2 regions of the Streptomyces sp. NPDC088147 genome follow, and region 1 is predicted to be linked to the other one. Evidence: riboswitches for the same ligand, from Rfam matches in the RefSeq annotation. Region 1 holds a riboswitch; the other holds the start of a gene.

Region 1 (11,956 bases):
TCTCCCGGGAGCGGATCGTCGGCGTCTGCCCGGTCGACAAGGTGAAGAAGACCGAGATCATGTCGGGGTGCCTGGACAATCCGCACTACCAGCCGTGGCGCGGCTGACGGACGTACGCGTTTTCTCCGCCGGGACCGGACGCCCGCACACCGCGGGCGTCCGGTCCCGGCGGCGTTTCCCGGCGGCGTTTCTCCGGGGCGTTCCCGGGCTGCCGCCGTTCGGGTGAACGCGTACGGATAATCTGACTCCGTCAGCAGGCATCACGAAGGGGCGGAACAGTGGCGGACATTGACGAGGCGCGCAAGGCGTTCGAGCGGTTCGACGCGAACGGCGACGGACTCATCACGGCGGCGGAGTACAAGAGCGTGATGGCGCAGCTCGGCGACTTCCATGTGACCGAGACGGTCGCGCAGGCCGTGATCAACGCGCACGACGGCAACGGGGACGGGCTGTTGACGTTCGACGAGTTCCTGGCCTCGCGCAAGGGCTGAGTCCCGGGGCGGTGGTGCGGGTCGGAGCGCCCGGTACGGCCCGGACCATCAGCCGCTCGCCCCGCTCGCGTTGCCGGAAGACGCGCCGGGCAGAGAAGATCAAACGGTGATATATCCGGGTTCGTCCGCCGAGGAAGCCACCGGCTCGGCCGGCCGCAGGGCCGCCCTGATAGCCGGTGGTGTCCTGTTCGCCGTGCTGGTCATACCGCTCGGCCTGGCCATGGTCTCGCGCGGGACCGGTGAGCTGCGCATACCCGGCGCGGGAGGCATCACCGCGCTGCGGTTCGCCGTCTTCGCCGGGCTCGCGCTGCACCTCGGTGAGCTGGCCGGAGCCAGGCTCGCCCGTACCGGCCCCGCGCCCCGCGGCTGGGCCCTCGCCGCCGCGCTGACCGGCGCGGCCGCCTCGGCGGGGCAGATCATCCTGCTCGCGTCCGTGAGCGGCCTCGACATCACCACCGTGTACGGCACCGTCGAGGGCCGTCTGCTGCTCTTCATGGCCAACGGCTTTCTGCTGGCGGCCGGTTGTGTCGCCGTGAACCGACCCCTGGCGGCCCTCGCGCCGCTGGCCGTGGTCGTCGGCGCGGAGGCCCTGCGGGCGCACCCGGAGCCGTACACCCCGATGCTGGGCACCGCCCTCACCACCGTCCATCTGACCGCGGCCTCGCTGTGGACCGGTGGCCTGCTGTACGTACTGCGCACGATGTGGCTGCGCCGGGAGGACCCGGCGGAGGCCCGCCAGGTGCTCGCCCGTTACGCCCGGCTCGCCGGCTGGCTCTTCGCCGCGCTCGCCGCCACCGGAACGCTCTCCACCCTGCGCAGACTCCCCGCCGACGTCGTGTTCAGCACGGCGTACGGCCGTGTGCTGATCGCCAAACTGCTGCTGGTCGCGGTCGTGAGCGGCCTCGCCCTGACCGCCAGAAACCGGCTGCGCCGCGGCGCGGACGCCGGGCCCCCCGCGCGGGCGGAGCTGGCCGTACTGGCAGCGATCGTCCTGCTGTCGGCGATCCTGACGGTGGTCCCCGACCCGCACTGGCTCAGCACCCGGTGACGCGTCACGCGACGGTCTCCAGGGCTGTCCGGCCTACCCGTCCCCACCCGTACGCGGCCCGACCCCGGCCCGCCCGCGCCCGCGTCAGGGGGCGGGGGCGAAGTAGGGGCCGCTGGTGTCGAAGTCGGACTTGTGCGCGAGGACGAACTGTTCGACGGACAGGGGTGCGTGACCGCCGATCCGCTCGACGTTGTCGTTCGTGCCGGCGAACACACCGTTCCGGTAGTCGACGGCGACGTTGCTCAAGTGCTGGACGAGGTGCGTGGGCAGCCCGCGCCGCGTCATGGCCGAGGCGAACTCCTCCACACCGATCGGTTCGTAGCGCACCGGGATGCCGAGCGTCGTGGAGATGGTCCGGGCGATCTCGTGGTGGTTCAGTTCGACCGGGCCGTGCAGGGTGTAGAGCGCGCGGTCGTGCGGCTCGGGGTCGACCAGCAGGGCGGCGATCACCCGGGACTGGTCGGCCGCGGTGATCGGGGCGTGGCGGCCGTCGCCGAACGGCAGCCGCAGGTGGCCCTCGCCGTCCCGCCTCTCCCACCACAGCGTGAGCCACTCGGCGAAGAAGGTCGGCCGGATGTGCACGGTCAGCAGGCCGGTCCGGTCCAGCAGGCGCTCGCACACCCAGTGCTGCCGGGCGGCGTCGCTGGCGGCGTCGCGGCGGGCGGAGATCTGCGACATGTTGACCACGGAGCGGACCCCCGCCTCGGTCGCCGCCTGGGCGAAGTAGGCGGTCGCCTCGATCAGGCCGGGGAGGATCGGATGGCACAGGTACGCGCCGGTGACGCCCCGCACGGCCGCGGCCATGCCGTCGAGGTCGTGCAGGTCCGCCAGGGCGATCTCGGCTCCGGCCTCGGCCAGCGCGCGGGAGCGCTCGTCCTCACGGTGCACCAGGGCGCGGACGCGGTGACCACGCTCCAGCAGCAGATGGACGGTCCCGGCCCCGGTTCTGCCGGTCGCGCCGGTGATCAGGAAAAGCCTGTCGTCGGTGGTCATCCGCATACCTTCCGTAGAACTCCGTGTGCTGTCGGAGGGAGACCGGAGTGAGGAACGGCGCGTCGCCCGGCCGTCGTGCGCGCACCGGGTCGCCGTGCGCACGGCGAAAGGGCCGGGGCCCCGGTCATCCGTGCGCTCCGGTGTCCCGTACGCCCCTGCCGGAGGTGCCGCGGATGCCCCGGACGAAATCCGCCAGCGCGGCACCGACCGGATCCGGGCTGTCCTCCTGGACGAAGTGCGCGCCCGGCACCGTCACCTCGGTCTGGTGGGGCCAGGTGCGGCAGAACGCGCGCGGGCCCCGGATCAGGATCGCGCCCGGGTCCGCGTCGACGAACAGCTTGGGCACCGCGGAGGTGCTGAGCCAGCGGCCGTAGTCGTCGACGATCCGCACCACCTCGGCGGGTTCGCCGTCGATCGGCAGCTGGCGCGGCCAGCTGAGCGTGGGGCGGCGGCTCTCGCCCGGTACGAGGTAGGGAGCACGGTAGACCGCCGTCTCCGCCTCGCTCAGCTCCCGCAGGATCCCCGTCGGCAGCACCTGCTCGACGAACATGTTGTCGGTGAGGACCATCGACTCGCCGGCCGGGGAACGGAGATCCTGAAAGGTCCGCCGGGAACCGTCGCGCCAGTCGTCCCAGCTCATCGGAGCCACGATCGCTTCCATATAGGCGATTCCGGCGACCCGGTCCTGGTGCTGGTACGCCCAGTCGAAACCGAGCGCCGAGCCCCAGTCGTGCAGGACGAACACGACGTTGTCACCGAGGCCGAGGTGTTCCCACAGCGCGAACAGGTACTCCCGGTGCTCCAGGTAGGAGTAGCGGTCCGGGCCGGACGGTGCCAGCCGGCCGGAGTCGCCCATCCCGACGAGATCGCAGGCGATCAGCCGGCCCAGACCCTCCAGATGGGGCATCACGTTGCGCCACAGATAGGACGAGGTCGGATTGCCGTGCTGGAAGACGACCGGATCGCCCTCACCCTCGTCGAGGTAGGCCATCCGCACACCGTTGATCTCGGCGAACTTCTTCTCCGCGTAGGGCCGCTCGTTCATCGTCCTCTCCCACCGGTCGAGGTCACCGCCGGCGGCCGGTACCGGATCGACCGGTCCGGTACCTCGGGTCGTTTCACCATCCCGCCCCTTCTCCGTGCCGTGCCGCCGCTGACGGTTCGGGCAGTTCGGGCAGTTCGGATAGTTCGGTCAATGAACCGTGCTACCGTAACACGGGTCAGTTCAGTGAGCGAACTATCGAGGCGGAGGTGTGACCCGGTATGACCCTTCCCAGCACCTACGCGGACCGCAACTGCTCGCTGGCACGCACGCTGGAGGTCGTCGGAGAGCGGTGGACCCTGCTCATCGTCCGTAACGCGTTCTTCGGGGTCCGCCGGTTCGGAGACCTGGCCGGCCAGCTCGGGATCCCGCGCGCCGTCCTGGCCGGCCGGCTGAAGCTCCTGGTACGGGAGGGTGTGCTCACCCGGGACGACGACGGGGCCGGCACCGTCGAGTACCGGCTGACCGCCAAGGGCATAGCGCTCTGGCCCATCCTGCGCGCCATGATGGCCTGGGGCGACGCCCACTACTCGCCGGCCGGGGCGAAGCGCGACCTGCGCCATGACCGGGACGGCGGTCTGCTCGACCCCGAGGGGCGCTGCGAGGAGTGCGGTGCGGCCCCGCCGGTCCCGGAGATCCGGATCGAGCCGGGCCCCGGGTTCGACGCGGCGCACTCCGGTCCCGATCCCGTATCCGCCGTGCTCAGCGCGCCGCGACGGCTTCTCGAACCGCTCGCGACCTCGCGTACGCGCCAGGCCGGCTGACCGGCCCGCGATACCGGCGCCGGTCGTCAGCCGCGACCGGCACCCCCCTCTGTCAGCCTGTCAGCACTCGATGATGTTCACCGCGAGCCCGCCGCGCGCGGTCTCCTTGTACTTGACGGACATGTCCGCGCCCGTCTCCTTCATGGTCTTGATGACCTTGTCCAGGGAGACCTTGTGGCTGCCGTCGCCGCGCAGCGCCATCTTCGCCGCCGTGACCGCCTTCACCGCGGCCATGCCGTTCCGTTCGATGCACGGGATCTGGACCAGGCCGCCGACCGGGTCGCAGGTCAGGCCGAGGTTGTGTTCCATGCCGATCTCGGCCGCGTTCTCGACCTGTTCGGCGCTGCCGCCCAGGACCTCCGCGAGGGCGCCCGCGGCCATGGAGCAGGCCGAGCCGACCTCGCCCTGGCAGCCGACCTCGGCGCCGGAGATGGAGGCGTTCTCCTTGAAGAGCATGCCGATGGCGCCCGCGGCGAGCAGGAAGCGGACGACGTTCTCGTCCTTCTCCTCCGCCGTGGCGCCGCCGGCCGCGAAGTTCATGTAGTAGTGCAGTACGGCCGGGATGATGCCCGCGGCGCCGTTGGTGGGGGCGGTGACGACGCGCCCGCCCGCGGCGTTCTCCTCGTTCACCGCCATCGCGTAGAGCGTGATCCACTCCATGGCGTGCGTCTGCGGATCGCCCTCGGCGCGCAGCTGGCGCGCCGAATGGGCGGCGCGGCGGCGGACCTTGAGGCCGCCCGGCAGGATGCCCTCGCGGGCCATCCCGCGTGAGACACACGCCTGCATGACCCGCCAGATCTCCAGCAGCCCGGTGCGGATCTCGTCCTCCGTGCGCCAGGCCTTCTCGTTCTCCAGCATCAGCGCGGAGATCGACAGACCGGTCTCGGCCGACAGCCGCAGCAGCTCGTCGCCGGTGCGGAAGGGGTACTTCAGCACGGTGTCGTCGAGCTTGATCCGGTCCTCGCCCACCGCGTCCTCGTCCACGACGAAGCCGCCGCCCACGGAGTAGTAGGTCTTCTCCAGGAGTACGGCGCCTGCCGCGTCGTACGCGAGGACGGTCATGCCGTTGGCGTGGTACGGCAGGGTCTTGCGGCGGTGCAGGACCAGGTCCTCACCGGCGTCGAAGGCGATCTCGTGCATGCCGAGCACATGGAGCCGGCCGCTGCTGCGGATACGTTCCGCCTGATCGTCCGCGCTCTCCACGTCGACGGTGCGCGGCGAGTTGCCCTCCAGGCCGAGGAGCACGGCCTTGGGCGTGCCGTGGCCGTGGCCGGTCGCGCCGAGCGATCCGTACAGCTCCGCCCGGATCGAGACCGTATGGGCGATCAGGCCCTCGTTCTTGAGGCGGCGCGCGAACATCCGCGCCGCGCGCATCGGGCCGACCGTATGGGAGCTGGACGGGCCGATTCCGATCGAGAACAGGTCGAAGACCGAGATGGCCACGGGTGACTCCTTGCTGGTTGGTAGACGCCGTTGTCTGCCGGGGTGGTGCGGAGATGACGGTGACACGCGGGGGTACGTGGTGCGGGGAAACGTGGTGCGGGGCACCGCGCCGCACGGTCCAGTGTGCGCGGTGCCCCGTAACTCAGGCCGTACGGATGGCTACAGGCCCGGGTACAGCGGGTGCTTCTCGGCCAGCGCGGTGACCCGGCCGGCCAGCTCCTCGCGGTCGAAGGAGGGCTTCAGGGCCGCCGCGATGATCTCGGCGACCTCGGTGAAGTCCTCGGTGGTGAAGCCGCGGGTGGCCAGGGCGGGCGTGCCGATCCGCAGGCCCGAGGTGACCATCGGGGGGCGCGGGTCGTTCGGGACGGCGTTCCGGTTGACCGTGATGCCGATCTCGTGGAGCCGGTCCTCGGCCTGCTGGCCGTCCAGCTCCGAGTTCCGCAGATCGACGAGAACGAGGTGTACATCCGTGCCGCCGGAGAGTACGGAAACACCGGCCTCGGTGACGTCCGGACGGCCCAGCCGCTCGGCGAGGATCCGGGCGCCGTCCAGCGTGCGCTGCTGGCGCTCCTTGAACTCGTCCGTGGCCGCCACCTTGAAGGAGACCGCCTTGCCCGCGATGACATGCTCCAGCGGGCCGCCCTGCTGGCCCGGGAAGACCGCCGAGTTGATCTTCTTCGCCAGTTCCTTGGTGGAGAGGATCACACCACCGCGCGGGCCGCCGAGGGTCTTGTGCGTGGTGGTCGTGACGACGTGCGCGTGCGGCACCGGGTTGGGGTGCAGGCCCGCGGCGACCAGACCGGCGAAGTGCGCCATGTCGACCATCAGATACGCGCCGACCTCGTCCGCGATCCGGCGGAAGGCCGCGAAGTCCAGCTGGCGGGGGTACGCCGACCAGCCGGCCACGATCAGCTTCGGACGGGACTCCTTGGCCAGCCGCTCGACCTCGGCCATGTCGACCTGGCCGGTCTTGTCGTCGACGTGGTACGCGACGACGTTGTAGAGCTTGCCGGAGAAGTTGATCTTCATCCCGTGGGTCAGGTGCCCGCCGTGGGCGAGGTTCAGACCCATGATCGTGTCGCCGGGGGAGAGCAGCGCGAACATCGCCGCCGCGTTCGCCTGGGCGCCGGAGTGCGGCTGTACGTTGGCGTGCTCGGCGCCGAAGAGCGCCTTCACCCGGTCGATGGCGATCTGCTCGATCACATCGACGTGCTCACAGCCGCCGTAGTAGCGGCGGCCGGGGTAGCCCTCGGCGTACTTGTTGGTCAGTACGGAGCCCTGCGCCTCCATGACCGCGACCGGAGCGAAGTTCTCCGAGGCGATCATTTCGAGCGTGGACTGCTGACGGTGGAGCTCGGCGTCGACGGCGGCGGCGACGTCGGGGTCGAGCTCATGGAGCGAGGCGTTCAGAAGCGACTTCGAAGACATCACGGTCCCTGGGGTCTCAGTTGCCGGAAAACTGTGTGTACTCATCGGCGGTGAGCAGGTCATCGGGCTCCTGCGCGACACGTACCTTGAACAGCCAGCCGCCCTCGAACGGGGCGGAGTTCACCAGTGAGGGATCGTCCACGACGTCCTGGTTCGTCTCGGTGACCTCACCGGTCACCGGGGCGTACAGATCGCTGACCGACTTGGTGGACTCCAGCTCTCCGCAGGTCTCGCCCGCGGTCACCGTGTCACCGACCTCAGGAAGCTGGGCGAACACGACGTCGCCGAGGGCGTTCGCCGCGTACTCCGTGATGCCGACCGTCGACACACCGTCCTCGGCGGCCGTCAGCCACTCGTGCTCCTTGCTGTAGCGCAGCTGCTGGGGGTTGCTCATGACCTGAATTCTCCTGTACGCGAGGGTGTGGTGCGGAACAGCTGTCTTACGGACCGAGACGGCGCCGAAGCGCGTGCTGACGTCGGTATCACTTCTGGCGCTTGTAGAACGGCAGCGCCACGACCTCGTACGGCTCGTGGGAGCCGCGGATGTCGACCCCGACGCCCGCCGTGCCGGGCGCGGCGTGCGCGGCGTCGACGTACGCCATGGCGATCGGCCTGCCCAGGGTCGGGGAGGGCGCGCCCGAGGTGACCTCGCCCACGACGGCGCCCCCGGCGACCACCTGGTACCCGGCGCGCGGGACCCGGCGGCCCTCGGCGATCAGGCCGACGAGCTTGCGGGGCGGGGCGGACGCGGCGCGCTCGGCGGCGTCCTGGAGGGCCTCGCGGCCGACGAAGGCGCCGCCGTTCGAGGTCTTCTCGAACTTCACGACCCGGCCGAGGCCGGCGTCGAACGGGGTCAGGGCGGTGGACAGCTCGTTCCCGTACAGCGGCATGCCGGCCTCCAGACGGAGGGTGTCGCGGCAGGACAGCCCGCAGGGCACCAGCCCGACGCCCTCGCCGGCCTCGGTCAGCGCCTGCCACAGTCGCGTGGCGTACCGGGGCTCGACGAACAGCTCGAAGCCGTCCTCGCCGGTGTAGCCCGTACGCGCGATCAGCGCGGGGACACCGGCGACGGTGCCCGGCAGGCCCGCGTAGTACTTGAGGCCGTCGAGATCGGCGTCCGTCAGCGACTTCAGGATGCCCGGGGACTCGGGCCCCTGGACCGCCAGCAGCGCGTACGCGTCACGGTCGTCGCGTACCGCCGCGTCGAACCCCTCGGCGCGTGCGGTCAGCGCGTCCAGCACGGTCTGGGCGTTGGAGGCGTTGGCGACCACCATGAAGGTGTCCTCGCCGAGGCGGTAGACGATCAGGTCGTCCAGGATCCCGCCGTCCTCCCGGCAGATCATGGTGTAGCGGGCGCGGCCCACGGCGACGGCGCCGATGTTGCCGACGAGCGCGTAGTCGAGGAGATCCCCGGCCGCCGGTCCCGAGACGGTGATCTCACCCATGTGGGAGAGATCGAACAGACCGGCGCGGGTGCGGACGGCGTGGTGCTCGTCGCGCTCGCTCGCGTACCGCAGCGGCATGTCCCAGCCCGCGAAGTCGGTCATGGTCGCGCCCAGTGCGCGGTGCGTGGCGTCGAGGGCGGTGAGACGCGGGACGCCGGGGGCGGAGGTGCCGGGCGTGCTGGTGCTGCTCGGGGGGACATGGCTCATCGGTGTGACTCCCAGGGCATGACGGCGAGGACGATCCTCCCCATCTGTCATCGGAACCTGAGAGGTTCATCACGGCCACACGTGGGAGCGGACATGACTTGCACCTTGGGTGGAGCCGCAGAGCTGCGGCCCGCTTTTCAGATCTGCCTCATCCACGCGGTACGGGGCCTGAGAGATTCAAGGGAGGGACTTGCTCCTTCGGCGCCCGGCGCACACACGGTGACCGGGACTCTCCCGCGCGGATTCAAACGGCCGGTATGCAGTTGGCGGGCACATCATCGCACGCATCGCCGCCGAACGGGGAGCCCGGTCCTCAACTCGCCGGGCCCCGGAAAAAGCTTGTGGCGCATTACCATTTCTTTACACTTCTTGGGCAAGGGTCATGGACCAGGTCGACTGAGCTGACAGGGGGACGGCGATGATGTCGCAGGGGTCCGGTACGTACACGACGACCGCGGGGGTGCCGCCGCAGACGGCCGCGGCCGCACAGCCCGGCGCACCCGGCCTGGACGCGGCGGTCCTGGACGGCGTGGTCCTGGACGGCGCGGCTCGCGTGGCGCGGGTCGTCCGGGATATGCGGGGGCGGGGGCCCGCGGCCGGCCGGGCGCGGGGCCGCGGCACGAAGGGTCTCGTCTTCGCCGAAGGGGATCTGGTGGTCGTCTCCGGGCTGCCGGGCAGCGGCAAATCCACCCTGATCCGGCGGGCCGCCGAGGCCACCGGCATCGACTCCCAGGACACCAGGGACCGCTGGGCGCGCCGGCTGCCGGGCGCCCTGCCCTACGCCGTCTACCGCCCGCTCGTCCGGCTGGCCCACTACGCGGGGCTGCGGCGCGCGCTCGGCGCGGGCGGGAGCGTCGTCGTCCACGACTGCGGTACGCAGACGTGGGTACGGAGCTGGCTGGCCCGTGAGGCCCGGCGGCGTGGCCGCCGGCTCCATCTCGTCCTGCTGGACGTCCCGCCCGAGGTGGCGCGCGAGGGCCAGCGGGAGCGCGGCCGGGGTGTGTCCGGCTACGCGTTCGCCCGGCACCGCCGCGCGGTCCGCCGTCTGCTCGCCGACGCCGAGACCGGCCGCCTTCCCCGGGGCTGCGCCTCGGCGGTCCTCCTGGACCGGGACGCGGCGGGGGCCCTGGAGCGGATCGCCTTCCCGGCCACCCTGGCGGATTGAGCCACGGCGGGCCCACCGCGGACGGTGTGCCGGCCCGTGGGCCGACCGGTGTGCCCGGCCCCGGGCCAACCGGTGGGCCGGGCGGAGCCGTTCGGTGGCGGCGCCGGGGCCCGGCCTCGGTTTAAGGTGCTGCCGCGGGGGCGAGGGTGGCGAAGGAGAGCACGGTGAACACAGCATGGCCGGGCAACGAGCTGGAAGAGGTGCTCGTGGCCTCGCTCGGTGCCGACGCGGCGGGCGGACGGCTGATAGAGGTCCTGGGACGCAGTGAGGTCTGGGTGCCGCTGCCCCAGGGGGGCGGTCCCGACAGCCCCCATCTCGATCTGCCGACGATGGAGATCGAGGGCCTCCCGTATGTGCCGGTGTTCAGCTCCGAGCAGCAGTTCCTCCAGTGCGTCGGCGCCCATATGGCCTTCGCCGTCGCGCCCGCCCGTGACTTCGCCCGGGGCCTGCCCCCGCAGCTCGGCATCGCGGTGAACCCGGGCGGCGTCGTCGGGATGCCGCTGCCGCCGCCGGCCGTCGCCGAGCTGTGCCGGGCGGGGCGTACGCCGCTCGACGGCCCGGCGAGCGGGGGCCGGGTGCGGCTCTTTGAGCCGGACTGGCAGGAAGAACCGGTCGAGTTCCTCTCCGCCGCCGGGGCCGAGTTCGAGGCGTCCGGCGTGGTGCTCTCCGCCCGCCGCGCGCTCGCCAGCGTCGAGGGCGATCCCCCGGCGCTCTTCATCGGGGTCCAGCTCTCCTCCTGGGAGGCGGCGGACCGCAACGCCCCCATGGACGCGCTCGGCCGGGCGCTGGGGCGGGTGGCGGTGGCCTGGCCCGTGAATCTCATCCTGCTGGACGTGGCCCAGGACCCGGTCGGCGACTGGCTGCTGGAGAAGGTGCGGCCGTTCTATCAGCGCGGCTGACCCGTTCTATCAGCGCGGCTGACCCGTGCCCGCCGCATAGTCCGGGACGGAACGGGCAGTCGCGGGTACGAGCCCGCGGCCACGGGCAGGACAGGGACGGAGACCGGGCCCGCCCGCACCGTCACGGCGGGCGCGCCGGTCGTCAAGTCTGTGTCAGGAAGCCCCTCTAAGCTGGTTTGATGGCTGGACCGTCGCATCGTGTGCCCGGCGGGTCGCCCCTCCCGCGGCGGACCGCGGCGGGCGTGCGGGGACGCGCGGACTTCGGGGGGCTGGACGAGTGGTGGATCGAAGAGGGGCGGGACCCAGAGTGAGCGCGTCAGGCACCGCGGCGGCCGGGCAGGTCGAGCACATGCTGCGCCAGGTGACGCCGGGACGTTACGACGCGTACGAGGCGCTGCTCCAGGCGCTCGCCGACGACAGTGTCTGGATGCTGCTCTGGCACGGCCGCGCCGGAACGCCCGACGCCCAGTACGGGAACATGGAGATCGACGGCCTGGGGTACGCCCCGTGCGTCACCTCCGCCCAGGAGCTGGCGGTCAGTGGCTGGAACCGCGCCCACGAAGTGGTCCCGGGACGCGACATCGCCCGCGCCCTCTACCCCGACCGCTGGGGGATCTGGCTCAATCCGCACGCCCCCGCCGGCGGTGTCGGCATCCCCTGGCTCGATCTGCGCCGGATCGCCACCGGTCTCGACCGGATGCCCGCGGGACCGCTCAGGCTCTCCGAGCCCGCCATCGAACTCCCGCAGTTCTACGCCCAGCTCACCCACAACGCGCACCGCACGCCCGCCGTGCGCTCCCTGCGCCGCGCCTGGGTGCAGCCGTCCCTCGGCGCCCCGTATCTGGCGATCGGTCTCGACCTGTACGACACGGGCTCCGGCTCCGTCGACTCCGTGCACACGATGATGCGGCAGTCGATCGCCGCGATCCCGGACGGACTGCCGGTCTCGACCGTCGCGATGTCCGACGAGTACGACCCGGTCACGATGTGGCTGCGCGCCAACACCAGGCCGTTCTACGACCGCGAGGCGC
Region 2 (11,956 bases), on a different contig from region 1:
AAGGACGCCGAGTCCGGTGGTGACGGGCCGCGGGAGAGCAGCGGCTTCTCCGACACGGGCCGGGTGCGCGACCGCGATATGCAGCGCGTCGTCAACGGGCTGTGGGAGTCGGGCGCGGAAGCGATCGCGATCAATGGACAGCGGCTGACCTCGCTGTCCGCGATCCGGGCCGCGGGCGACGCCATACTGGTCGACAACAGACCGCTGGTGCCGCCGTACACGGTGCTCGCGGTGGGGGACGGGAAGAAGCTGAGCACCGCGTTCCAGGACAGCGCCGACGGTCAGTATCTGCACGCGCTCCAGGAGAACTTCGGTATTCGCACCAGCATCTCGGATCAGGAAGAGGTGCGTCTGCCTGCCGCGCCGAGCCTGATCGTACGTACAGCAGAGCCGAAGGCCGCCGACGCCGGGAAGGGCAACGGACAGGGCGCGGCCAACACCGGGAAGGGCACATCGTGATCGCCGTACTGGGCCTCGTCGTGGGAGTCGTGGTCGGATTGTTGGTCCGGCCCGAGGTGCCGGCGGTGGTCGAGCCCTATCTGCCGATTGCCGTCGTCGCCGCGCTCGACGCGGTCTTCGGGGGACTGCGCGCCATGCTCGACGGGATCTTCGTCGACAAGGTCTTCGTCGTCTCGTTCCTGTCGAACGTGGTCGTGGCCGCGCTGATCGTGTTCCTGGGCGACAAACTGGGCGTGGGCGCGCAGTTGTCCACCGGCGTGGTCGTCGTGTTCGGTATCCGTATCTTCTCCAACGCTGCCGCGATCCGCCGGCATGTGTTCCGGGCGTGAGGCCGATGAACGGCGGAGAGAACCCCAGGAACGAGAACGGTACGGGCGGCCCGTCGGAGCCGGAGAGCCAACAGCTCACGGGGCGTCAGAGGTTGGCCGCGGGGCTGTGGCCGCCGAGGGTCACCCGGGCCCAGCTGATCGTCGCCGTCCTGCTGTTCGTGCTCGGACTCGGGCTCGCCATCCAGGTCACCTCGAACAACGACGACAGCGCGCTGCGGGGCGCCCGTCAGGAGGACCTGGTGCGCATCCTCGACGAACTCGACAACCGTACGCAGCGCCTTGAGGACGAGAAGCAGCGTCTCGACGCCCAGCGCACCGAGTTGGAGACCAGCTCGGACCAGGCGGAGGAGGCGCGCAAGCAGACGCGGGAGAAGGAGCAGCAGCTGGGCATCCTGGCCGGCACGGTCGCGGCGCAGGGGCCCGGCATCACGCTGGCCATCGACGATCCCAGCGGCACGGTGGAGCCGGACATGCTGCTCGACGCGATCCAGGAGCTGCGGGCGGCGGGCGCCGAGGCCATCCAGGTCAATGACGTGCGGGTGGTCGCCGATACATACTTCTCGGGTACGGGGGGTGACGTTCAGGTGGATGGCAACCGAGTCGCCGCCCCGTACGTCTTCAAGGTCATCGGTAAGCCGCAGGATCTGGAGCCCGCCCTCAATATTCCGGGCGGAGTGGTCCAGACGCTGGAGAAGGAGCAGGCCACAGCCACGGTGACGCGTGCTGAGAAGATCATCGTGGACGCCTTGCGACCGGCGAAGCGTCCTGACTACGCTCGGTCGTCGTCGCAGTGAGGCAGGGGTGCATGGCAGCCGCCGTACGCGGGCATGAGGTTGCGGGGGGTCGGCGCACGATCAGCGTGGTGCGTGGTGGAAACTGTCCGGTGGATACGGACGTTGTCAAGATGTCCGGGTCGGCAGGTGTGTTCATTCAGGGTTCGTCCTGCCCCACGGGCGGGTCTGTTTCGGTCAAGGGGAATCGCCCGTGAAGTTGTTTGCGAAGTTGTTCGGCAAGAGCGCACGCGAGGAGAGCGGCACCGCCCGCCATCGCGCGTCGCGCCATGGCCAGAGCGAGGAGTCGGGCGGCGAGCGTCCGCTCTTCCGCGACCAGGTGGGTGGCGAGGCGCCCGGCGCGTCGTCTGTTGACCCTGCTGGTCCCGGCCGCATAGGTTTCGAGGACTCATCTGTCCCCGGGGGGCAGTCGCGGCAGGAGGATCCCTCTATGTCGGCCTTGCCTGTATGCACGAGGTGCGGACACCGGAACGCCGAAGCCAGCCGGTTCTGCTCCAACTGTGGCGCGCCACTGCGGGGCGGAGCGCCCGCGGAGCGCGCTTCGGAGACCACCTCGACGATCTCCATCTCGGGTCTTGAGGCGTATGACTCCGAGGTGACCGGTCAGACGTCGCTTCCCTCGCTCACGCCGGAGGCGCAGGCGGCGGTCGACGCGCTGCCGACGGGGTCGGCGCTCCTGGTGGTGCGCCGCGGTCCGAATTCGGGCAGCCGCTTCCTGCTGGACGGCGAGCTGACCACGGCCGGCCGTCATCCGGAGAGCGACATCTTCCTGGACGATGTGACCGTGTCGCGGCGCCATGTGGAGTTCCGCAGGGGTGCCGATGGCCGCTTCACCGTCTCGGACGTGGGCAGTCTGAACGGTACGTACGTCAATCGTGAGCGGATCGATTCGGTCCTGCTGGCGAACGGCGACGAGGTCCAGATCGGTAAGTACCGGCTGGTCTTCTACGCGAGCCAGCGGGGCGTGTGACCCTCAGGGAAGGTCCATGCTGCGCACACCGAAGGGCGGTGCCGGATCCGGTACCGCCCCCACGGGCGGGCCGCTGCTGAGCATCGGCGCGGTGCTCGCCCGGCTGCGGGACGAGTTTCCCGGCATCTCCATCTCCAAGATCCGGTTTCTGGAGGCGGAGGGCCTGGTCGAGCCGGACAGGACCCCCTCCGGTTACCGGAAGTTCAGTGACGGGGATGTCGAGCGGCTGGCCCGGGTGCTGCGGATGCAGCGCGACCACTATCTGCCCCTGAAGGTCATCAGGGAGCAGCTGGACGCCCTGGGGCGCGGCGAGCACGTCCAGCTGCCGAGTCCGCAGCGCGGGCCGCTGAGCGCCGTCCCGGAGGCGGAGCCCGGGGTTCAGACCGCCGCGCGAGTCGGCCGTGACGAGCTGCTGGCCGCCGCCGGGGTCGGTGAGAGTCTGCTCGACGAGTGGGAATCGTACGGTCTCATCACGCCGTTGCCGGACGGCGGCTACGACGCCGGGGCCGTCACCGTGGCCCGGCTCGTCTCGGATCTCGGACGATTCGGTCTGGAGCCCCGGCATCTGCGGGTCATGAAGGCGGCCGCGGAACGCGAGGCCGGACTGGTCGAACAGGTCGTGTCGCCGCTGCGCCGGCACCGTAATCCGCAGACCAGGGCCCATGCCGAGGCGACCACCAAGGAGCTGGCCGCGCTCTCCACACGGCTTCACGCGGCTCTGGTCCGGACCGCCCTCGGGGTCCTGCCGGACTGATCATGGGGGAGTCCGACTACCCAAACCTGCCGGGCACGTCCTAGGGTTGCTGTGTGAACGAGCTCGACGTTGTGGGTGTCCGGGTGGAAATGCCCTCCAACCAACCGATCGTGCTCCTGCGTGAAGTGGGAGGCGACCGGTACCTCCCCATTTGGATCGGACCGGGGGAGGCGACCGCCATTGCCTTCGCCCAGCAGGGCATGGCCCCGGCCCGGCCGCTGACCCATGACCTCTTCAAGGACGTGCTGGAAGCGGTGGGCCAGGAGCTCACCGAAGTCCGGATCACGGACCTTCGTGAAGGGGTCTTCTATGCGGAGCTGGTCTTCGCGAGCGGGGTCGAGGTGAGCGCCAGGCCGTCCGATGCCATAGCGCTCGCGCTGCGCACGGGCACGCCGATCTATGGCAGTGACGGGGTTCTGGACGATGCCGGCATCGCCATCCCGGACGAGCAGGAGGACGAGGTGGAGAAGTTCCGCGAGTTCCTCGACCAGATCTCTCCGGAGGACTTCGGGACCAACAGCCAGTGAGCGGCCGGTGAGCGCTGCGCCGGGCTCTGTCAGCGCATTCGGTCAGTCTTTCCCCGAAAAGGGGCACGCGAAACCACACTCAGGGTGATTATCACTCGGCGTGGCGAGTGTGGCGATCGTTGACGCACCCCTGGTGACTGCCTACCTTCGACAGGGCAGGTCAAGGACGGAGGGTCGGCGTGAGAAGCAGCGGCGACAGTACGGCGGCGGGCGGTCCGTATCCGCTTCACGGCAGTACCCCCGACCCCGGTGCGGAGACGGTCGGATACCGGGGTCCGACCGCGTGCGCGGCGGCGGGGATCACGTACCGCCAGTTGGACTACTGGGCACGCACGGGGCTCGTCGAGCCGAGTGTCCGCCCGGCGTACGGGTCGGGCACCCAGCGGCTCTACAGCTTCCGGGACGTGGTCGTCCTCAAGATCGTGAAGCGGTTCCTGGACACCGGGGTCGCTCTGCAGAACATCAGGGCGGCCGTCCAGCATCTGCGGGCGGGCGGCTTCCAGGATCTGGACCGGGTGACGCTCATGAGCGACGGCGCGACCGTCTACGAGTGCTCCTCGCCCGACGAGGTCGTGAGCCTGCTCCAGGGGGGCCAGGGGGTCTTCGGGATCGCGGTCGGTGTGGTGTGGCGGGATGTCGAGGCCGCGCTGTCCCAGCTCCATGGGGAGCGGATCGACACCGGCGAGACACTGATCGGCAACAACCCCGCCGATGAACTGGCCAGACGGCGGCGGGACCGGGCTGTCTGACCCGCGTCCCCGGGCCGATTGTCAGTGGCGTGAGGGAACATCGGTGGTGTGAGATCCGCGCCGACGATCCTGCATCTGGACATGGATGCCTTCTTCGCCGCCGCCGAGCAGGCGGCGAAGCCGAGTCTGCGCGGAAAGCCGGTGGTGGTCGGCGGTCTGGGGCCGCGTGGGGTGGTCTCCACGGCCTCGTACGAGGCGAGACGCTTCGGGGTGCACTCGGCGATGCCGATGGCCCAGGCGAGGCGTCTGGCGCCGAACGCCGCCTATCTCGTGCCGCGCTTCGCGCTCTACCGCGCGGTCAGCGAGCAGGTCATGGAGCTGCTGGGGAGGCTCTCGCCGCTGGTGGAGCCGCTGAGCCTGGACGAGGCGTTCGTGGACCTGGAGGCGGGCGGCTCGGCCGATGACACGGCCTCGGCGCTGGCGGCGGGTGAGCGGCTGCGCAGGGACATCAGGGCGGTGACGGGGCTCAGTGGTTCGGTGGGGCTCGCGGGGTCCAAGATGCTGGCGAAGATCGGCTCCGAGCAGGCCAAGCCGGACGGCCTCGTGCTCATAGAGCCCGGTACGGAGCGCGCGCTGCTGGGCCCCATGCCGGTGCGCACGCTGCCCGGGGTCGGGCCCGCGACCGGGGACCATCTGCGCCGGGCGGGCATGACCACGGTCGCCGAGCTGGCCGAAGCGGGTGAGGACGAGCTCGTACGGCTGCTGGGGAAGGCGCACGGCGCCTCGCTGTACCGGATGGCGCTGGGGCGTGACGACCGGGCCGTGGTGTCCGAGCGCGATGCCAAGTCCGTGTCGGTCGAGGACACCTTCGATGTCGATCTGCACGACCGGGTCCGGGTGCGTACGGAAGTGGACAGGCTCGCCGACCGGTGCGTCGAGCGGCTGCGGGCGGCCGGGCGTTCGGGGCGGACCGTCGTCCTCAAGGTGCGGCGGTACGACTTCTCGACCCTGACGCGCTCGGAGACCCTGCGCGGGCCCACGGACGACCCGGGGGTGGTGCGGGAGGCCGCGGGGCGGCTGCTGGAGTCGGTGGACACCACGGGCGGGGTGCGGCTGCTCGGAGTGGGGGTGACCGGGCTCGCGGACTTCACGCAGGAGGACCTCTTCGCCCAGGCGGCGGCCGAGGAGTCCGCCGCCGCCCCGCACGCGCCGGCGGACGAGCGGGAGCACGAGCCGGTGGGCGCGGGCGCGGCGGGGACCGCGGGCGCGGCTGGGGGAGGGGCGGTCGGCGACGGGACGGCGGTGCCCGGAGCGGCCGGGAGCGGCGGCGGGCCCGTGGAGGTACCGGAAGTGCCCGCCGAGCGGCGTTTCCCGGCGGGACACGATGTACGTCATCGGGAGTTCGGTGCGGGGTGGGTGCAGGGCAGCGGGTTGCGGAGAGTCACCGTACGGTTCGAGGAGCCGGGTTCCGCGCCGGGACGGGTGCGGACCTTCTGGGCCGACGACCCTGATCTGGAGCTGTCCGAGCCGCTGCCCCTGGTGCCGGCGGTGGCGGGTCAGTCGTCCTGGCCGGCCAGCCGTCCGAAGTCGCGTTCGGAGTCACGGTCGGACAGCGACGCGGGCCGTTCGGGTGACTCGGGGTCCGGGAGGGCCAGGCCGTAGTGGTGGTACAGCTGGAGTTCCTGGTCGGGGGAGAGATGCCGGCCGACACCGAAATCGGGGGCGTCCCGGATCAGCGCCCGCTCGAACGGGATCCGCAGACCGTCCTGGGACAGGGTGCTGGGGGCGAGGGGAACGAAGGCGTCGCGGCTGAAGAGTCCGGTACGGACGGCGGCCCACTCGGGGATTCCGGTGGCGTCGTCGAGATACACCTCGTCCACAGTCCCGAGCTTATGGCCGTTGCGGTCGAACGCCTTGCGGCCTATCAGACTGCGCGGATCAATGTCGGTCTCCACGGTCCCTCCAACTGGTCGCAACTGCTCGCAACTGCTTGTGAATACTACAAAAGTGCAGAACTCGGACGTCGGCCACTCGAAAGTTGTGCCGAAGGCCGCGCTGGTAGGCTGGCAAGCGGCTGCTGACCCCGTGCGGGAGAGTCCTCCGGAGAGAAGGCCGGAGGCGCCGAAGGAGCAAATCCTCCCCGGAATCTCTCAGGCCCCCGTACCGCACGGACGAGGTCACTCTGGAAAGCAGGGCGGGCGTCGGACGGCACCCGCTCTCACCGACGGTGAAAGCCGGGCCGCCTCAGGGCGGGCCGGTGAAGCTCTCAGGTCGAGATGACAGAGGGGGAGGCCGTTCGGGCACCCGTGTCTCGGTGCCCTTCACAGGTCGCGTCGACCAGGAGGCCTCCGCAATGACCGTCAACCGCATTCCGCTCTCCCAGCTGGAGCGAGGCACCCCCTTCGAGCAGCGCCACATCGGACCCGACGCGCCGGCGCAGGCGAAGATGCTGGCGCAGGTCGGCTACGGCTCGCTCGACGAGCTGACCGCCGCCGCGGTGCCGGACGTCATCAAGAGCACGGAGGCGCTGCGTCTTCCGGGAGCGCGCACCGAGGCCGAGGTGCTGGCCGAGCTGCGCTCCCTCGCGGACCGCAACCAGGTGCTCGCGCCGATGATCGGGCTCGGCTACTACGGCACGTACACGCCGTCGGTGATCCTGCGCAATGTCATGGAGAACCCGGCCTGGTACACCGCGTACACGCCGTACCAGCCGGAGATCTCCCAGGGCCGGCTCGAGGCGCTGCTCAACTTCCAGACGGTCGTGGCCGAGCTGACCGGTCTGCCGACCTCGGGCGCCTCGCTGCTGGACGAGGGCACCGCGGCGGCGGAGGCCATGGCGCTCGCCCGCCGGGTCGGCAAGGTCAAGGGCGGCGTCTTCCTGGTGGACGCCGACGCTCTGCCGCAGACCATCGCCGTGATCGAGACCCGCGCCGAGCCGACCGGTGTCGAGGTCGTCGTCGCGGACCTGAGCGAGGGCATCCCGGCCGAGGTGGCCGAGCGCGGGGTCTTCGGCGTGCTGCTCCAGTACCCGGGCGCCTCGGGGGCCGTACGGGACATCAGGCCCGTGGTCGAGCAGGCGCACGGCCTCGGCGCGATCGTCACCGTCGCCGCCGATCTGCTCGCGCTGACGCTCCTCACCTCACCGGGTGAGCTGGGCGCCGACATCGCGGTCGGCACCACCCAGCGCTTCGGGGTCCCGATGGGCTTCGGCGGACCGCACGCCGGATTCATGGCCGTACGCGAGAAGTTCGCGCGCAGCCTGCCGGGCCGGCTCGTCGGGGTTTCCGTCGACGCCGACGGCAACAAGGCGTACCGGCTGGCGCTCCAGACCCGCGAGCAGCACATCCGCCGCGAGAAGGCCACCAGCAACATCTGCACCGCGCAGGTGCTGCTCGCCGTCATGGCCGGGATGTACGCGGTGTACCACGGCCCCGAGGGGCTGCGGTCCATCGCGCGCCGCACCCACCGCTACGCCACGCTGCTCGCCGAGGGGCTGCGCGCCGGCGGCGTCGAGATCGTGCACGGCGCCTACTTCGACACGCTGACCGTACGCGTCCCGGGCCGCGCCGCCGAGATGGTCGCCGCCGCCCGTGAGGGCGGGGTCAACCTCCATCTGGCCGACGCCGATCATGTCTCCATCGCCTGCGACGAGACCACCGGCCGTACGCAACTGGCCGCCGTGTGGACCGCCTTCGGCGTGAGCGGGGACATCGAGGCGCTGGACGAGGCCACCGGGGAGGCGCTGCCCGACGGGCTGCTGCGGACCGACGACTATCTGACGCACCCCGTCTTCCACCAGTACCGCTCCGAGACCGCGATGCTGCGCTACCTGCGCCGGCTCGCGGACCGCGACTACGCGCTGGACCGCGGCATGATCCCGCTCGGCTCCTGCACGATGAAGCTGAACGCGACGACCGAGATGGAGCCGGTCACCTGGCCCGAGTTCGGCGCGCTGCACCCCTTCGCGCCGGCCGACCAGGCGCAGGGCTATCTGACGCTGATCAGGGAGCTGGAGGAGCGGCTCGCCGAGGTCACCGGCTACGACGCGGTCTCCCTCCAGCCCAACGCCGGTTCACAGGGCGAGCTGGCGGGCCTGCTGGCGGTACGGGCGTACCACCGGGCCAACGGCGACACCGGACGCACCGTCTGTCTCATCCCGTCCTCCGCGCACGGCACGAACGCGGCGAGCGCGGTGATGGCCGGCATGAAGGTCGTCGTCGTCAAGACCCGTGAGGACGGCGATGTCGACGTCGAGGACCTGCACGCCAAGATCGCCCAGCACGGCGCCGAGTTGGCCGTCCTGATGGTCACCTACCCGTCCACGCACGGGGTGTTCGAGGAGCACATCGGTGACATCTGCGCGGCCGTGCACGACGCGGGCGGCCAGGTGTACGTCGACGGCGCGAACCTCAACGCGCTGGTGGGTCTGGCGAAGCCGGGCAGGTTCGGTTCGGACGTGTCGCATCTGAATCTGCACAAGACGTTCTGCATCCCGCACGGCGGCGGCGGTCCCGGCGTCGGCCCGGTCGGGGTACGGGCCCACCTCGCCCCGTATCTGCCCAACCACCCGCTCCAGCCGGCGGCCGGGCCCGCGACGGGCGTCGGACCGATCTCGGCGGCTCCGTGGGGCTCGGCCGGCATTCTGCCGATCTCCTGGGCGTATGTGCGGCTGATGGGCGGCGAGGGCCTCAAGCGCGCGACGCAGGTGGCCGTGCTCGCCGCCAACTACATCGCCAAGCGCCTGGAGCCGCACTACCCGGTGCTCTACACCGGTCCGAACGGACTGGTGGCCCATGAGTGCATCGTGGATCTGCGGCCGCTCTCCAAGGCGACCGGCGTCAGCGTCGACGACATCGCGAAGCGGCTGATCGACTACGGCTTCCACGCGCCGACGATGTCGTTCCCGGTGGCGGGGACGCTGATGATCGAGCCCACCGAGAGCGAGGACCTGACCGAGATCGACCGCTTCTGCGAGGCGATGATCGCGATTCGCGCGGAGATCGAGAAGGTCGCGTCGGGCGAGTGGTCCGCGGACGACAACCCGCTGTCCAACGCCCCGCACACGGCCGCCGCGCTGGGCGGTGCGTGGGAGCACGCGTACAGCCGCGACGAGGCGGTCTTCCCCGCCGGGGTCTCGGCGGCGGACAAGTACTGGCCGCCGGTGCGCCGTATCGACGGTGCCTTCGGGGACCGCAATCTGGTCTGTTCCTGCCCGCCGTTGGACGCGTACGACAACTGACGGCCGGGCCCTGTCCGACTGACACGGAGCGGTCGGCTCGCGGGGCCGGACATGCGTCGGGGCCGGTGCGGAGGAAGGTCTCCGGGCCGGCCCCAGTCATTCCGGCGGCGTTCGGACGCCACCGGGCGGCATCAGGCCGCCGTCACCACCTGTTCGGTCCGCAGCGGCCGGTGCGGGGCGATGATCTTCCCGTCGGGCAGCAGCTCGCCGGTGTCCTCGAAGAGGAGAACGCCATTGCACAGCAGACTCCAGCCCTGCTCCGGATGGTGAGCCATCAGTCGGGCGGCGTCGCGGTCGGCGGAGTCGGCTGTGGGACAGGCTGGTTGGTGCTGGCACATGGGCGAGTTCTTTCGCTGTGTCGTAGTGAGTGTCCTGCGGCTCGATTCGGTCAAGGCCGCCCCCCGGTTTCGTCTGGTCCAGTCCTAGTGTTGCCCTACGGACGGCAATCCGCAGGGATTTCGCGACAGCGCTTCCTTCTGCTTAAGGACGTGTCACCCAGCCGGACGGTTCAGTTCAACTTGGCTGTCTTTTCGGGTGGTTCGGGGTGGCCGGACCGGGCTAGCCCGGATGAGCAGAAAGGTACCCCGCGACCATAGCGGCCGCGGGGTACGGGAGGAGTGCGCGACGCGGGCGCGCTGCCCGCGCCCCGGTTTCAGGCCGGCGTACGCAGGAGAGGCGCGGGCGCGAGCCGCAGTCCGATCATGGGCAGCAACTCGGCGACGCGGTGCGGACGGTGGGCCGCGATGCCCGGCGGGGCCGGCGCGAGAGGCACCAGGATGTCGGCCGGCGCGGGGGTCCCCGTGGAAGCGTCCGCTTCCGTGTCCCCGTGCAGCCAGAGCGTCAGCATGTAGAGCTCGGGCACCGAGAGCAGCCGGGGCTGGTACGCGATTCCCAGGGACTCCGCCTGCCGTACGGCCCGCTCCGTCGCGGTCACGTACGGCCCCTCGAAGAAGCGCGAGAAGGCCCAGCCGTCCGCGGTGAGCATCGTGTCCGCCGCCGCGACGGCGTGGTCACCGCTGCGGATCAGGAAGCGCCAGCCGGCCAGCCTGGTGCGTGGCGTACGTCCGGCCGGAGCGGTCGTCCGGGCTGCCGGGGTGACATGGTCGAGCACATGGACGGGCAGCGGGAGTTCTGGACTCAGGGGTCCCTTGACGGACTGCAGAGCGGGGGTGCGGGCATCGCGCACGGCGGTAGGGGAACCGAGTGCCGCGAGAACGCTGCGCAGGGCGGGCGCGGGGGCCGGGGGAACATGCAGCGGCATGGTGGGTTGCCTCTCACTCAGGAGACAGGGGTGACGCGTGAGGTGGAGCATGGGCGGGTGCGGACGTCGCTGTCAGCATGCGGGGTCAGAGGTGGGCGCATGGCTGTACGGCCGATGCCGACTCTCTGCCTCGTATACGGGAGTTTATACGACACGTGTTCGTGTCATGTTTCTGCTAGCTGTCCTGCATATTGCGGACAAGGCACTATTAAGTCCATCTCCTGCGTAGTTTCTGCTGATAAGCGCGGAACGCAGGCGTCTGGCCTGGGGCGTTTGATCCGCCGCGGACGGCCGAAACTCGTCGGCGTTTTTCGCGGCCGGTCGGGCAGTGGATACAGAACACCACGCCATGCCATAGGAATGTGCCGCACGACCGATGTCCACACTGTACCCGGTACACGGCGTCGGTGGGACGTTACGGATCACTCCGTGTGGGCATTATCGATCGTGACGCGAGCGCCCGGTGCCGCGGGCAGCCCACTCGATCGAGGAGGGACACTTCGATGGGTGAGAAGGTCGAGGCGGGCGGTTCCGGACTGTCCGATCGGCAGAAATACCGCAGAAAGCTGCAGCAGTGCCTGGCGGTGCTGGGGCGGCTCCTGGCGGAGGAGGGGTTCGATCGACCCAAGAATCTGATGGGTCTGGAGATCGAACTGAATCTCGCGGGGTCCGACGGGATGCCCCGGATGATGAATGCCGAGGTGCTGAAGCGTATCGCGAGCGGTGATTTCCAGACCGAACTCGGAATGTTCAACATGGAAGTGAACGTGGCTCCGCACCGGCTGGGCGGACGGGTTCTCGACCAGCTGGCCGAAGAACTCCGTACCGGCCTCGGATATGCCCACCGCAAAGCGAGCGAGGTGGACGCGGGGATCGTGATGATCGGAATTCTCCCGACCCTCACCCGGCATGACGTGGTGTCCGCGAATCTCTCCGA

Evidence for each region. A riboswitch is a leader RNA that binds a small molecule or an ion and turns the genes downstream of it on or off. The one in region 1 is predicted to bind glycine.
Region 2: linked by a shared signal. The riboswitch ahead of gcvP (aminomethyl-transferring glycine dehydrogenase) and the one ahead of gcvT (glycine cleavage system aminomethyltransferase GcvT) in region 1 are both predicted to bind glycine.

What each region holds. Positions count from the first base shown of each region.
Region 1 covers NZ_JBIUSY010000009.1:279,368-291,323, reverse strand. The annotation lists gene ACIOGX_RS30170 (ADP-ribosyltransferase) at 1-107, shown strand, start outside; gene ACIOGX_RS30165 (EF-hand domain-containing protein) at 279-491, shown strand; gene ACIOGX_RS30160 (CopD family protein) at 598-1,539, shown strand; gene ACIOGX_RS30155 (NmrA family NAD(P)-binding protein) at 1,624-2,532, opposite strand; gene ACIOGX_RS30150 (haloalkane dehalogenase) at 2,657-3,577, opposite strand; gene ACIOGX_RS30145 (helix-turn-helix domain-containing protein) at 3,796-4,338, shown strand; gene ACIOGX_RS30140 (L-serine ammonia-lyase) at 4,399-5,781, opposite strand; gene glyA (serine hydroxymethyltransferase) at 5,941-7,209, opposite strand; gene gcvH (glycine cleavage system protein GcvH) at 7,226-7,603, opposite strand; gene gcvT (glycine cleavage system aminomethyltransferase GcvT) at 7,692-8,861, opposite strand; glycine riboswitch at 9,009-9,108, opposite strand; gene ACIOGX_RS30120 (AAA family ATPase) at 9,280-10,026, shown strand; gene ACIOGX_RS30115 (enhanced serine sensitivity protein SseB) at 10,191-10,925, shown strand; gene ACIOGX_RS30110 (enhanced serine sensitivity protein SseB C-terminal domain-containing protein) at 11,233-11,956, shown strand, end outside.
Region 2 covers NZ_JBIUSY010000013.1:4,005-15,960, forward strand. The annotation lists gene ACIOGX_RS35140 (DUF881 domain-containing protein) at 1-459, shown strand, start outside; gene ACIOGX_RS35145 (small basic family protein) at 456-788, shown strand; gene ACIOGX_RS35150 (DUF881 domain-containing protein) at 794-1,582, shown strand; gene ACIOGX_RS35155 (FHA domain-containing protein) at 1,665-2,549, shown strand; gene ACIOGX_RS35160 (MerR family transcriptional regulator) at 2,566-3,303, shown strand; gene ACIOGX_RS35165 (bifunctional nuclease family protein) at 3,357-3,830, shown strand; gene ACIOGX_RS35170 (MerR family transcriptional regulator) at 4,010-4,579, shown strand; gene ACIOGX_RS35175 (DNA polymerase IV) at 4,628-6,181, shown strand; gene ACIOGX_RS35180 (PRC-barrel domain-containing protein) at 6,076-6,474, opposite strand; glycine riboswitch at 6,598-6,695, shown strand; gene gcvP (aminomethyl-transferring glycine dehydrogenase) at 6,873-9,758, shown strand; gene ACIOGX_RS35190 (DUF5999 family protein) at 9,890-10,096, opposite strand; gene ACIOGX_RS35195 (hypothetical protein) at 10,411-11,019, opposite strand; gene ACIOGX_RS35200 (glutamate--cysteine ligase) at 11,523-11,956, shown strand, end outside.